DNA from 2 places in the Paenibacillus sp. GD4 genome. Region 1 is predicted to be linked to the other one. Evidence: riboswitches for the same ligand, from Rfam matches in the RefSeq annotation. Region 1 holds a riboswitch; the other holds the start of a gene.
What was found. A riboswitch is a leader RNA that binds a small molecule or an ion and turns the genes downstream of it on or off. The one in region 1 is predicted to bind cyclic di-GMP.
Positions count from the first base shown of each region.

Region 2: it holds a riboswitch for cyclic di-GMP, as region 1 does, so the genes downstream of both, RAC89_RS01095 (response regulator) here and RAC89_RS11480 (DUF192 domain-containing protein) in region 1, are expected to answer to the same signal.

Region 1 is NZ_JAVCYK010000001.1:2,430,590-2,438,095, reverse strand. It holds gene RAC89_RS11495 (spore germination protein) at 1-297, opposite strand, end outside; gene RAC89_RS11490 (hypothetical protein) at 421-714, opposite strand; gene RAC89_RS11485 (glutamine--tRNA ligase/YqeY domain fusion protein) at 898-2,568, opposite strand; cyclic di-GMP riboswitch class I at 3,121-3,211, shown strand; gene RAC89_RS11480 (DUF192 domain-containing protein) at 3,312-3,662, shown strand; gene RAC89_RS11475 (Flp family type IVb pilin) at 3,724-3,921, shown strand; gene RAC89_RS11470 (A24 family peptidase) at 4,090-4,623, shown strand; gene RAC89_RS11465 (TadE/TadG family type IV pilus assembly protein) at 4,611-5,036, shown strand; gene RAC89_RS11460 (pilus assembly protein TadG-related protein) at 5,068-5,985, shown strand; gene cpaB (Flp pilus assembly protein CpaB) at 6,000-6,710, shown strand; gene RAC89_RS11450 (CpaE/TadZ family protein) at 6,747-7,506, shown strand, end outside.
Region 2 is NZ_JAVCYK010000001.1:255,497-263,002, forward strand. It holds gene RAC89_RS01070 (M48 family metallopeptidase) at 1-68, opposite strand, end outside; gene RAC89_RS01075 (hypothetical protein) at 182-496, opposite strand; gene RAC89_RS01080 (hypothetical protein) at 681-1,013, shown strand; gene RAC89_RS01085 (hypothetical protein) at 1,070-1,228, opposite strand; gene RAC89_RS01090 (hypothetical protein) at 1,286-1,456, opposite strand; gene RAC89_RS01095 (response regulator) at 1,484-1,837, opposite strand; cyclic di-GMP riboswitch class I at 1,942-2,025, opposite strand; gene RAC89_RS01100 (NUDIX hydrolase) at 2,149-2,784, opposite strand; gene RAC89_RS01105 (DUF2533 family protein) at 2,878-3,138, shown strand; gene RAC89_RS01110 (ADP-heptose synthase) at 3,212-3,736, opposite strand; gene RAC89_RS01115 (DMT family transporter) at 3,942-4,838, shown strand; gene RAC89_RS01120 (DegV family protein) at 4,856-5,695, opposite strand; gene RAC89_RS01125 (deoxynucleoside kinase) at 5,901-6,551, shown strand; gene RAC89_RS01130 (hypothetical protein) at 6,814-7,320, opposite strand; gene RAC89_RS01135 (hypothetical protein) at 7,337-7,506, opposite strand, start outside.

The DNA of each region.
Region 1 (7,506 bases):
GGTGCCCGAGACATTGACAAGATGGACCCCATCCGCGTGAAAGACGGCGCAATTCCCCTCTAGGATGAGCTCGGTAACCTTCACTGGGTCTTGACAGCTTTGGTAAATCCCTCTTTGAAATAGGGAGTCAAGCCCGTCAGGAGTATCCATATGGTGTAAGGGACTGTAGACATGAAGCTCCATGAGCTTCACATCCACTAGACCGTGGAAAAAGAGAAGGGTGATCCCTAGCTCGGGCAGAGATTGTTGGCTTAGGTCGGCACAATCTCCGAATTGGTCCAAGACATCCTGAAGCATGGATATTGCGCGCATAACGTTCACAATCACCCTTCATGTGTGTTGCTAAATTTAGTATTTGTTAGAAAAAAGGGTTTATGCGGTAAAGACCATAAGAAAAAAAGCGGCGAAAGCTCGCCGCTTCTATGGATGGTCCGTATCGATGGGATCCGCCGCAAGAAGGTCTGCATCCTCAGGGCCTACTTCCGTCTGCATGGCTGTCTCGTTATGATCCCATGCCTCCGTATCTTCGGCGGAGTTGTCTGTCTCGAACAGAGCTTCGGGATCCGCATCATCCAGGAAGTCGATCTGGTCAGGGAAGCTGGAGCGGATAAATTGCGCAGCATCCGCATGCTTCTGGAAGAAGTTCTGCACAATGGTCATCTCATCGTTGTATGGGTACTCTTGCTCCTTGCGGTTCTCTTGCTGTTCGCTCATCGGTAAGGTACCTCCTCCAAGTTTTGGGCCGGTCTTCACCGGTCCTCTTCCATCTGCTGTTACCTTGCACTCTATATCATCCGCACTCTGTTCCAGAATCATACATACATGGTGAACAAGCGAAGGCCTCCCTGCCGTACGTCGTGAGACGTGAGAGGAGGGAGGCCCTTGCCGGTTCCATATTTATTTTTTTACATCAAATGAGCTCTTCAGCGATACGATCCGGTTGAATACCGGCCTCTCGGCTGTCGTATGCTTCGGGTCCACGTTAAAGTATCCATGACGGAAAAACTGGAATTTCTCTTGCCCTTTTACGCCCGCCATGTTTTCCTCTACATAGCCTTGAAGCACCTGAAGCGAATTCGGATTGATCCGGTCGGCGAACGACTCGCTGTCCGGATTGCTGTCATCCGGCACGAGGGCTTCGTACAAGCGGAATTCCGCAGCCTGCGCCCGGGAAGCTTCGACCCAATGGATCGTGCCCTTCACCTTGCGTCCCGTGAAGCCGGTGCCGCTCTTCGTCTCCGGGTCGTAGGTGCAGCGCAGCTCAATGACGTTGCCCGCAGCATCCTTGATGACTTCCTCGCATTTGATGAAATACGCGTGCTTGAGGCGTACTTCGTTGCCGGGATATAAGCGGTGGTAGCCCTTGATCGGCTCCTCCATGAAATCGTCCTGCTCGATATAGATCTCGCGGGAGAACGGGATTTGGCGATGGCCCATGTCCGGGTTCTCGCTATTGTTCTCCGCCTCCAGCATTTCAACTTGGCCTTCCGGATAGTTGGTGATGACGACCTTCAGTGGCTGCAGCACCGCCATCGTCCGCAGTGCCTTCAGCTTCAAGTCCTCGCGGACAAAATACTCGAGCTGGGCAAAATCCACCGTGCTGTACGCCTTGGACACCCCGGTTTCACGGATAAAATTGCGGATCGCCTCCGGCGTAAAGCCGCGGCGGCGTACACCCGAGATCGTCGGCAGGCGCGGATCATCCCAGCCGTCAACGATACCGTCCTCCACCATTTGGCGCAGGTAGCGCTTGCCCATAATCGTGTCGGTCAGGCGCAGCTTGGCGAACTCGTATTGATGCGGAACGTTCGGCATCTCGCACTCCTGTACGACCCAGTCATACAGCGGGCGCTGATCCTCGAACTCCAGCGTACAGATGGAGTGGGTAATGCCTTCAATGGCATCCTCCAGCGGATGTGCATAAGCATACATCGGGTAGATGCACCATTTGTCCCCGGTATTGTGATGGTGGGCATGGGCGATACGATAAATGACCGGATCGCGCATATTGATGTTTGGCGAGCTCATATCGATCTTGGCGCGGAGCACCTTCTCGCCGTTGCCGAATTCGCCCTTGCGCATGCGCTCGAACAGGTCAAGATTCTCTTCTACGCTGCGGCCGCGATATGGGCTCTCGGTACCGGGAACCGTAAGGGTACCGCGTGTCTCGCGGATTTCATCGGCGCTGAGGTCGTCGACGTAGGCCTTGCCCTTTTTAATAAGAAGAACGGCCCGGTTGTACATTTCATCGAAATAATTGGAGGCGAAAAATAACCCGTCCCAGTCAAAGCCGAGCCATTTGACGTCCTCTTTAATGGCGTTTACGTATTCCGTATCTTCCTTCAGCGGGTTCGTATCGTCAAAACGCAGGTTCGTTCTGCCGCCGAATTCATCTGCAAGCTCGAAGTTGAGGATAATCGATTTGGCGTGACCGATGTGCAGGTAGCCGTTCGGCTCCGGCGGGAAGCGGGTGACGATTTCCTTCACTTTGCCTGATTTGAGATCTTCCGTCACGATGTGCTTAATAAAATTAGAGGATGAGGAAGGTGCCGTTTTTGTCGTTTCCACGAGAGATCAACCTTTCTAGGGACAGGAATTGATTACCACTTAGCATATACCAAAAGAGGCCTCTTTACTCGCACCGCGGGGGTGCCGCTGAAAAAACTTATTCCTTCCATAGTATCAAATTGAGTTGCCTGAGGAAAGTCCTTCGCCCCTTAGAGGCAAAGAATTGTACTGCAACAAAATCACAGGCAGTGTCGTTTAGGGTAGAGAGGCATTACCTTGATGCGCTGGGACTCTTTCAAGAGCTTGCTCCTTAGGGCCTGATCTTGTGTCTGAAAGCCCAAGAAATACGCCGCAGGCCAATTCGATCCAGATTTAACAAATAATATAAAAGCGCTTCCAATATCCTCCTTTGGGGGGGATTGAAGTAGCCTTTTCCTATTGCGAAAGGCTCTTTTCCCCATTTCCAGGGTATGCCATTGGACAGGGATTGCGAGTGTGGGAAGCACTAGAAAAAATATTGTGAACATTCCGTCTCCAGATGCATGTCGATTCATGACCGTCAGAGGTATGATGTGAACATCGAATCAGATTCTCGCGACAAAATTCGCAGGATCTCGATAAAGGCAAAGCCGGTGAAAACCGGTGACGCAAAGCTACAGGGGCTACCGCGTGATAACGCACGCTACGCCAGCCAGCTACCGAAAGACGACGGGTTTTGTGCACGTTTTTTTTCTGCACCCCTCCTTTCGGGTCGACCGCAAAGGCAGGGGATTTTGTTATGCAGAGAGGAGGATCGACGGTTGATGATGAAGCTGGTTAACCGGGATACGGGAGAGCTGTTGGCAGGGCAGGTCCGAATGGCGCATACGTTCATGCAACGGCTGATTGGACTCATGTTCACCAAGACGCTGGAGCCGGGGACCGGGCTTCATCTGCAGCCCTGCCGACAGGTCCATACGTTTGGAATGAAGTATGCCATTGATGTACTGTACTTAAATGCTGAAGGACGCATCATAGCCATGGATCAGGCGATGACACCGGGTAAGGTCGGAAGATTGTATCCTGATGCCGTCTCTGCAGTAGAGCTGCCGGCCGGATGGCTGGGGCAGACACAGACCAGGATTGGACAAGCTGTGCGATTTGAAGCCCGCTAGAACTCACCTAAGATTGGGCAGGACCATCAGCAAAAAACCAAGAAAAAGGAGAGGTTTACTTATGTTGAACAAATTGAAGGCGTTGGTGAAGGACGAGCAAGGACAAGGGATGACAGAGTACGGCTTGGTACTGGGGGTTATCGGCGTTGCCGTAGTAGGAACGCTGTTTCTGCTGCGGGAAGAAATTCAAGAGATCTTTACCGACGCTCTGACGGATGTCCAGAGCCGTGACCAGGCCCCTGCTCCTGCTGCACCGTAAAGCACGGCCTGGAAGGAAACGCGCTGCAGCTCCTCTCCGTGGTTCGATACTTTCGAACCGTTGAGGGACGGCGGGGAGCGGCAAACAAAGGGTCTGACGCTTCGGCTGCCGAATCGCAGGCCCTTTTTTTATCGAAGGCGTAATTCGCCGGAAGGGGGGCTTTCCAGCATGGTGATCAATGTGCTGTTACTCACGGTGCTTGCAGTCTGTGTCGTGACGGATCTTCGCAGCCGGAAAATTTACAATCACGTTATCTTTCCCGCCCTCATGGCTGCGTTCGTGCTGCATGCGGCCCACGGCGGCTGGGCGGGCATCGGCTTTGCGGCGGCAGGGTTCGCAGTTGGACTCGGTGTACTGCTGATTCCTTATCTGCTGGGCGGTATGGGGGCCGGAGACGTCAAGCTGCTTGCGCTGATCGGCGCCTGCAAGGGAACATCATTCGTCCTGACCGCTTCTCTCAGTATGATGTTGTGCGGCGGTCTCATCGCGCTGGTGCTGATCGTAATTCATAAGGAGGCCTGGGCTTGGGCCCGTTATCTGATCATGGTCTTCTACAGCTTCCGCTATGGGGTGCGGCTCACGCTGAAAGGGAAGATGGATGCCCTTACGAAGACTTACCCTTATGGGATCGCGATTGCAGCAGGGACGTTCGTCTGTTTCTGGTCGACGAACGAGTGGGGGAACGTGACATGGCTGGTGTAAAGAAAACCAAGGGACATCATTGGCTGCGCGGTCTTCTGCGGAACCAGCAGGCCCAATCGCTGACCGAGCTTGCACTGCTGCTGCCGGTGCTGCTGCTGCTGGCCTGCGGAACCCTCGACTTCGGACGACTGCTATACGCTTATCTGCATATGAATTTGGCTGCGCAGGAGACGGTCCGGCAAGGGGGCCTTGGCAAGACGGACGCTGAAATCATCGCCTTCGCACGGAATTATGTCCGGCTTGGCGGCGGCGCGAACCTGCAGGTACAGATTTCCCCGACGCAAGCGAATCGGAAGTCCGGGCAATTCGTGACGGTGACACTGCGGTATCCGCTGCCCTTCATGACACCGGTCATATCAAAATTTCTGCCGTCCCCCGTCGTGTCAGCCCATTCCACCATTCGAGTAGAGTAAGTCCATGTCCACCACAAAAGGAGGAAGCTTGATGAGAACGAGAGGAATAGCGCTCGTGCGTCAGCAGGAGGGCAGCTCGCTGGTGCTGGCCGCCCTGCTGCTGGCGGGTCTGCTGGCAACGGCGGCGCTGGTTGTCGATGGCGGGATCCTGTTCGTGACGAAGAGCCATCTGCAGAAAACCGCCAATGCCGCCGTGCTGTCCGGCGCTCAGGAGCTGACCCGCACCCAGGAGCAGGTAAGCGGCGTTATCCAAACGGTGCTGCAAATGCACGAGGAGCATACCCATGTGCAAAGCACGAGCGTCTCGATGGGACAGAAGGTCAGCGTATCGCTCCGCAAAGAGGTGCCGCTGGGCTTCGCCCGCATGTTCGGCTGGGAGCTGGCGCCGGTACAAGCCAAGGCGACGGCCGAAATCGGCGTGATGGGAAGCGCCGTCGGAGCGGCACCGCTGGGCATCAACGAGAACATCCCGCTGGAGTATGGAAGAGTCTATAAGCTGAAAGTAGACCAGACACAGGTCGAGGCCGGTAATTTCGGTGTGCTGGCGTTGGGTGGAACGGGAGCCTCTACCTATGAGGACAACCTGAGACGAGGCTATAGCAGCGAACTGAAAATCGGTACGGTGATCGACACGCAGACAGGTAACATTGCCGGAAAAACGAGAGAAGGTGTGCGGCTTCGGCTGGACGAATGCCCGTATCCTCCGGGCGAGACGCATCACCGGGACTGCCCGCGCATCCTGCTGATTCCCGTTTACAGGGAGATCGAATCCCAGGGCAATCAGTTGAAGAATGTGATGATTACAGGCTTCTCTTATTTTTACATCATGGAGCCGATGAGTGCGAACGATACGTCCATATCCGGAATGTTCATCCAAAGGGCGGATACGGGAATCGTGGATCCTGGCGCGGTATCGCGCGGAGCTTACGCCATCAGACTGACAGAGTAGGTGAATCGAAGAGGATGAGAGCGAAACTGATCTTGATTGTAGCCTTGATCATGGGGCTGGCGACGACCTTTTTATTCGCCAAATATATGAAGCGGTTCGATATGGTATCGGAAGCGAATGTAACGCTGATCGAGGTGGTTTCGGTCAAACAGCCCGTGAAGGAAAATGCCCAGCTGAACTCGTCAATGCTGCAGGTCGTGCAGGTGCCGAAGATGGGCGTTCACCCGCAAACGGTGATGACCCTGGCGGAGGCGGAGGGCAAGATTGCGGCGGCCGACTTGCATCAAGGTGAGGTGCTTCTGAGCGGGCACCTCCGCGATACGAAGGCGGAGGCGCTTCGGGTAGCGCGCAAGGTGCAGGAGGGCTACCGGGCGGTGTCGGTCGGCGTGAACTTCGTGCAGACGGTGTCCAACCTGATCGAGCCGGAGGACCTCGTGGATGTGATCTTGTCTACGACAGACAAGAACACCAATGTCGTAACAACCGTGCTGCTGCTGGAGAAGGTACGGGTGCTGGCGATCGGAAGGCGGATGATGGAGGCGGATAAGGATACGCCTTATGCGGAATATAGCTCCGTTACCCTGGAGCTGAAGCCGCAGGAGGCGGTCACGCTGGTGAATGCCGATGAACGGGGCAACATTTCGCTGGCGATTCACACGAAGGTCAATGCGGCGGCACCGCCAACTCCCGGAGCCGCGGCTTCGGCACCCGCGCCGGCCAAATAGCGGAAGCGAACGGAGATCATAAAGGAGGCCATGACAATGACGAGTGAACACACGGGACAGGAGAGTCGCAGCGGAGGCAAACGGGGAGAGATGATCGCCATATGCAGCGCGAAGGGCGGTATCGGCCGAACGGTGCTGGCCGTGAACCTGGCGGTGGCCTTGTCCAAGAACAATCATCTGCAGGTCAGCGTGCTCGACGGCGACTTCCAGTTCGGCGATGTGGGACTCGCGATGGATTTGCATTCGGCTTTCACGATGAAGGATGTGGCGGAGAGCCTGGAGGGCTTGGATGCGTTCGGCTTATCGGGCTTTCTGATGAAGCACGGCAGCGGGGTTCGTGTACTGGCCGCGCCGGAGCGCCCTGAACAGGCCGATCTGGTGACGGCCGAGGTGCTGGAGCAGGTCTGCAATCTGCTGCTGGCACAGCACGATTATTTGCTCGTCGACACCGGGGTAGGTTTGCAGGAGGCCACGCTGCAGGTCATTGAGAAGGCGGATCAGGTGTTCCTGCTGACGACACTGGAGATGGCCGCGATCAAGAATACTAAGCTGATGCTGGAGACGCTGTCGCTGCTCGGCCTGCGCGATAAGGTTCAGGTGATCATTAACCGGTCGACGATGGAAAGTGTCATCAAGGCGACCGATGTGCCCGACATCCTGGGCGAGGAGCTGCCGATGTATGTGCCCAACGATTTTGCTACCGTGGCCGGGTCCCTTAATATCGGCATTCCGTTCGTAATGAATCAAGGCAAGACGGAGGTAGCCAAGGCGGTCTTCAAAATTGCCGAGCAAATGA
Region 2 (7,506 bases), 2.2 Mb from region 1:
AGCAGCATGAATACGGATAACGAGTAAAAGTACGTCCGAATGAAGGATCTTTTGCTAAGCTCGGCCATAGGTACCTCCTGATGTGACGGGTTATTCCTATCATACAATCTCTATTCCTTTGTTTACAAATTCATTTCCTTTTGGCAAAAAAGAAAAGACCGGATTGCCCGGTCTTTCCTCCTTATTTCGCCCCGCCACCGCCGCCGCTCTTACCTCCACCGGAGCCGCCTTGCCCCATTCCGGATTGCTCCTTATCTTTCCCGGAGCCTTCTTTGTCACTGCCGCCCCCGCCGCCGGAGCTTTGCTGGTCGCCTTGGCCTCCGCCGCCATCGTTCTGCTCCTGATCTCCGCCTCCTTGGTCACTGCCCGTCTGTTTGGCTTGACTTTGGCCGCCTTGACCTTGACCTTGAGACTGACCCTTCTGGTTATTTCCTCCACAGGCACTTAAGCTCCATACTAACGCTGCCGCTAAGAAAAACAATGCTGCCTTTTTCAATATACTTCCTCCATCGTAAGTGTAATTTTCTGTAAATCAAAACTAGTGTGAAGCTTTTGCTATTTTATTATTCATGGATGGCCCCGAATCATCCGTGTTTCTAAATGAATTGAATAAATCGGTTACTCCCTGTACACAGTAAAATATAGTTACAATGGATTCTACCAACCAGGAGGTACTCACCATGTTTCCGCAAAATCAAAACTCTTCCTATCAGCAATTTCTTGAGCAGCAGCAGCAGAGACAAATGGAACAAGCCCGTCAAGCCCAGCAGGCAATCGCCATGAACGGACTCAGCAACTTCACCCAGCAGGTTCGCGATGTACAGCAGCAGTTCATCCAAGTGCAACAGGATTTGCAGCAGGCGCAGTCTCAAGTTCAGACACAAATGGAGGCCCAGCAGCGACGCATCATGGAAATTCAACAGCGCTTGCAGCAGAGCATTCAGCAAATGGACGTACTGGTACAAGCATCCCAATACCAAGCGGCTCCTACGACCAATCAAAGACTTATGTAGACAAAAAAAGAGGCAGCGATCGTCATGCGAACGCTGCCTCTTGAGTTATTGCCGAATCAAGTCCATAGTCCTTGGCGATCATCCTCTTGGATGGCGCCATGCTCATCGATATCCGCTTCCACCCCGTGTTTATCATCTCTTCGAAGCCCAAGGCGTTCATGCGGCTGCACGTCTTCCCGCTCTCGGTTTCCCTTCGTCTCATCCATAGAGCCCATATCTTTGTCCCTCCTTATCGAGGGATAGCATATCCTATCCGAAGTCAACTCATACGCCTAATGGCATTCCTGCAAATAATCGCGAATCACCTGCAAGGCATCCATCAGCTCAAGGAGTTCCTCCTTCGTGGACTGCTTCAGGCATTGGGTTACCTCTTCCATGATCAAGGAGCTAACAGCTTCCTCCTGATAGACATCCTTCTGTACTGCTTCTGCACTTGACGCCATAGCTCCTCCACTCCATTCCATTCTACTCTATTTATTTAATACATGCTCGAATGCATCCTGGATTCTTTGTTTATCGAACGGCTTCACAATAAAGTCTGCAGCTCCAGCTGCAATCGCTTGCACCAGTAAAGACTGCTGACCCATGGCTGAGACCATAATGACCTTAGCCCTGGGATCCAAGGAAAGGATCTCCTTCAGCGCAGTAACGCCGTCCATTTCCGGCATAGTGATATCCATCGTGACCAAATCCGGGCAAAACTCTTCATACCTTTGAACGGCCTCGCTTCCGTTGGAAGCCTCGGCGACTACCTCATACTCAGAATCCTGCGAAATCATGTTTTTTATGATCATTCGCATGAACATCGAGTCATCGACGATCATAATCCGTTTGACCTTACGTCGCTTGGTTACGAAGGCTGGCAACACAAATACCCCCCTTTCCTATGCATGCCTAAAGGGAGGTACACTCATACTGACCCCATTCCTTCGGCAGCTGGCTGACATGGTTGTTCACTGTAGTCCCTTTAGCTTTGCGTCGCTGGCTTTCGCCAGTTTTGCCATTTATCGAGAATGCCATATGTAGTTAATCCAAGTTAATTATACCATGACCTGCTGCCAAAATCGACATGATTTTCCCTACGCTATTGGACCTAATCGTCCTCCCGAGAGTGTAAGGAATCCCTTGAAATAGCTCACTGCCCGCGGACTCCGTGCTGTAAATGCCTGAGAATAAGCTCATAGTAGCTACGGTCATGTGGGACCAAATCCCCCGCTGAAATGCTTCGTTCTACGGGAATCAGGCGGCCCTGCTTCAGCTCCACGCCCGATGCGCGTATGGAAGTCGCTGCTCCTGAGAAAAGCAGCTCCAGTCGGCTCAAAGGAATCTCGAACAGCCCTGTGACCTCTTCGGCTTGCAACCGGTAGTCTGAAAGAGGCTGGTCACAGCGGTACAGGAATACATTACAAAATTCGCAGTCGCGTCTTCCGTCCGCAAGCACCTTATTGCTAGAATACATCCCGCAGAACGTCAAGTCCGCATAATCGACAATAAGTCCCAGCTCCTCCTCCAATTCACGGGTGCCGTCTTCCACGCGCTCTCCTGCCGACAAATGCCCGGCACACGAAATGTCCAGCCTGCCTGGAAACGTATCCTTTTGCGGATGCCTTAGCTGAAACAATAATACCGGCCCCTCATCCCTGACGGTCCAAATCCAGCATTGAAAGGTTTGGTGCCATAATCCCTTTTGGTGCACCTCGGTCCGGCCGGCCGTTCCGATCCGCATCCCGTTGTGATCAAATATATCAAATAGCTCTTCGTGTCCCGGCATAGGAGCCTCCCTGCTTTGATCTATTGTATAGTAAAAACAGTTATAGTATTATAGGCGCAGCGAGTTATGTTATGAATGAGGAGTAGATTACCCGTGAGTGTACATGAAGCAATAACTTCCCATGTGAAGAAGCAAAATTCCCATCTTGAGCAATTTCTTAAGCTGGAAGCGAAGCGCGAGGAAGCCATCGATCAAGCTGTAGCTGCCTGTGCGGCTGGCCAAGCTTTTACGGTAGACCGGATTAACTATTGGACCGCACAAATCAATGCACATGCGATGAAGGGCATTTCCCCCACGCGTTCGCAGGTCACCGTCCAAATGGTCTGCGACTACGTATCCAAGAAATCCCAATAAGCGCCGGACTTGGAGGAGAAAAGCCAGCAGGACGGATGAACATATCATCTGCCGGCTGGCTTTCTTCGTGTCGTTATAACGACTTCCACTCCTCAAAGGAAATGCCCTCTTCTACCGCAAATACAAAATCGTCGATATCATAGATTTGGGCGGCAATTTCCGATTCGATGGCCTTCTCAAGAAACTCAACCTGATCGGTTAGAATAGGTGCCTTCTCCTTCATGGCACAGAGGATGATTTCGGTTTCAATCGGATCGAAACCTTCACCGAATTGAGCGTCCTCGAAGGAATTCATGACGGTGAAGGTGACCCTATCGTTGATCGGCATCGGAGGACTGATCCTCCAAGGCACGGCCAGAGCCCGCTCGATTTTTTTGCGATTAAACGGGTCCTCAAAAAAGGCAATCAGCTCTTGAATCTTCACCCGTACATGAGCCTCATCAGCCGGGTCGGGCATTATGGGCTCCGGACTGTCCTTCAGCTCATAAAGCTCCCTTATCGTGGAATAAGGAATAATATAATCAACCGGCTGACTTGGCAGCATCAATTCCCCATAGATGGCCGTCAAAACCGCTTCGATGACAAACCGCTTGCTCATCTTACGCTTCTTCCCCCTCCTGCTGCAATACTCTAAGATTATCATAACAGACAAGCGAATCCTTGACAAAATATAAACGCCTTCCGGGTAACGAATTATACTCCTTGCTTAACCGCTTCAACCAAATTCTCTTGATTTTTTTACCGAAGGTTGATATTTTAGTAAGGCTCTGCAACTTTACTTTTCTCTGGAGACCTGACATTACATGAATCGATTGCAACTTGTTCGTTCCCAGCTGTGGTTACTTATCCTGATTGGTATCATCGCCATCTCCTTCTCCTCCATCTTTATCCGCTGGTCGGAGGCCCCTGTATCAATCATTGCGATGTACCGTCTGTTCCTAACAGCACTCCTGCTTCTGCCTCTGTTACCGAAGCATTGGCCGGATGTTAAGAGACTCAGCCTGAAGGACTGGCATCTTTTGTTCTGGTCCGGGCTTACTCTGGGACTTCATTTCTTACTATGGATGGGCTCCCTGCGTTATACAACAGTAGCAAGCTCGACCGCTATCATGTCATTGGAGCCGCTGCTCGTCATGCTGGGCTCATTCCTGCTGTTCGGCCACCGCACGAAGGCTTCGGCTATCCTGGGGATGACCATCGCCATGATCGGAGCATTGCTGATCGGCTGGGGGGATTGGGGGCTGGAGGGCAGCGCTCTGTACGGCGACGTCCTATCCTTCTTAGGCACCGCTGCCGTTGCCGTTCACATGCTGGTGGGCAAAACGCTGCGCGAGCACATCTCCGCATTCGTATACAGCTTCTTTGTTTTTGTCCTGGCCGCCGTCGTCCTTGCATTCTATAATGCAGCAGCAGGTTACTCTTTTAGTGCCTATCCTCCAAAAGAATGGGGCTTATTCTTACTGCTTGCCGTCGTCCCCACCCTATTCGGTCATTACTTGTTCAATTGGTTGTTGAAATATATGAGTGCCACCTCAGTCTCGATGAGCGTTCTCGGAGAACCGGTCGGTGCGACACTGCTCGCTTTTCTTCTGCTTGGCGAACCTGTTACTTGGCTCCAGGCAGCAGCAGGCAGTCTGTTGATCTTCGGAGTTTGGCTGTTTCTTACCGTGAATGAGAAAGCAAAGAACCCATTCGAATAAGGAATGGGTTCTTCTTTTTAAGAGAACGTCATCAAGATGCCGCCTTCCCCCGCATACGTTCCGATCACGGGACCCATCTCGGAAAAGACAACCTCCTGAAATGCATATTCGTTCACAACACGCTTCATAAACTCTATGGCCCTCTCATTACAATTGCTGTGGGCGATACCCAAAATAAGGCTGCCGGTATTTCCCTTTACCTCTTCCAGCTTTTCCATCAGCCTCCCTACTGCTTTGGGAGTTCCGCGAACCTTATCGATGACCTCAACCGCCCCCGCTTCGCTCGCTTGCATAACGAGCTTTATGTTCAATACGGAAGCAATGGCGCCTTTCGCACGATCCAAGCGCCCTCCCTTGATCACGTTCTCTAAGGTGTCCAGGCTGAAATAGGTTTTAGCCCGCTCAATGACCTTACTCAATCGATCAGCCAGTTCATCAAGGCTGGTAGCCGCCTCTCTCTCTCTTGCTGCTCTATACACCAGCAAGCCTAAACCTAAGGATGCCGTCTTCGAATCCAGTACCCTGCAGCTGCCCCTATAGCCGGACGCTTGCAGCATATCCGCTGCCAGCAGCGCATGCTGATAGGTGCTGCTTAGATTTGATGAGATCGTAATGACCAGCATATCCTCGTCCTTATGCTCTTCCATGATTTGAAGAAAATCATACGGGGAAGGACTTGCGGTTTGGGGCAGCATGGAATGGGTTTTCATCTCCTGATAAAAGGCGGCATTACCGCGTTCCAGGTCAAAGCTCTTGCCTTCAAAGCTGACATGCAGCGGGACGATCCGGACTCCCCACTGCTGCACGATGTCGACCGGCAAATCTGCGCTGCCGTCAGTAATAATGGTAATTGGCATAGCCACACCTAATTTCTGTATATTCTATCGATGATAGGCACAATCGTAATAAGGTTAATAAATTCAACATACTTCGACAAATTCCTGCTATTTCTGCTATTTTCCAATGTAATTTAGCTAGTGCTTTTCGACAGGAAACTTGTTATACTAGAGCAGTTCTCTTCGTACAAGAGACTCTACCCGCGGTAAAGGAGAAAGGGGAAGCATGGCAGTGATAGTTGTCGGAGGCATGATCGGCCTGGGGAAGACTTCAGTGGCAACATTGCTCGGGAAGTCACTCGGCTCTGACGTTTTTTTCGAGAGTGTGGATGAAAATCCGATATTACCGTTATTTTATACCTCCACACCGGAGGAGATTGAACGGAAGCGGTATCCGTTTCTTCTGCAATTATATTTCCTGGATACACGGTTTAAGGCGATCAAGCAAGCGTTGACGCAAAGGAAGAATGTCCTGGACCGAAGCATTTATGAGGATTGGTATTTCGCGAAGGTGAATCGCGAGCTCGGACGCATCAGCGATTTGGAGTTCTCCATCTATGAGAACCTGGCCGGAAACATGATGCAGGAACTGGAGGAGCTGCCGAAGAAGTCACCGGATCTCATGGTATATTTAAAAGGGTCGTTTGAGACCGTTTTACATAGAATCGGGCTGCGTGGCCGTGATTTTGAACAGGATCCTGCCCTGATAGAATATTACCGCACCCTATGGTCCGGTTATGACGACTGGGTCATGAATTATTATAATGCCTCTCAGGTGTTGATTGTCGATATGGATGTGACGGATGTCGTCGGACGACCTGGGGATGCCGAGCGCCTTGTGCAAGATGTGAAGCGGCAGTTGGAAGCATTGCAGTAAACAATGAAAAGAATGATTAGCGTGTGAATCGGCATCAGCGTTCGCACGCTAATTTTTTATGCGATCATATTTGTTTACGGTCATTCCGCTGATCATCACATTGTGTTTAAATTTGATATTATTAATAATTTTATTAATCAATATTAGGTGAGGGGTACAATAAACAAAAAAAGCGTGCGAAAAATGATCATAATTCACACGCTTCTTATGAATGTGGATTGCCTTTATTGGCGAAGCTTCTTACTGCCCTATTCCTTGTTCCTCACCGTTCAACATTGTCCGCTCCGCCGAATTCCGTAATACAAGAAACGATTTTCTGCAGGCGCAAAAACTCGTTTTTCTTCAGATCCACACGGAAGTACGCAAACATATAGGCGGCATGCAGGAACGGCATTCCAGGGTAACATACGATATCCTGATTGGTGAAAGGGTTATCGATGATGATTTGCCATTCCCCTTCACGCTCTGCAGCGGGAATGTCCTTCAATACCTTCGCTTTGGTCGTGATGATCGTTTCGTATTCGTTCCATACAACCTGCCACACCGGGCTGAAGTTCGCCGGAACCGGAAAAGCGGATTTCGCATAGCTTAACAGCTTCAGCATGCGGTCGGTTTCCTCTTCCTCGAACGATTTCAGCTTCTCTGTAAAGCCCTCCAGAAACAAACGAAAGCCGGTAAAGCCTTTCGCTTTTATTTCCTCCGCGAATGCGGCGAGCGATTGTTCGGAATCAATTTGTTCAAATACCTCAAAAGGATTTGTTATTTTCATGCTTGGCCCCAATCCCCTATCCATTCGTCGTTACGGTTACAACGCCTTCCTTATCCATAAAGAGTCTTCGGGAAGGATCGTTTTTAAGCTTGACATTGAATATTTTCAGGCGGTTCTCGTCTACCTTCAGTATGTGCCAAAATGGTACGTCGGTAACACCAACCGAGCTTAAAAAGGTTTCCCGCT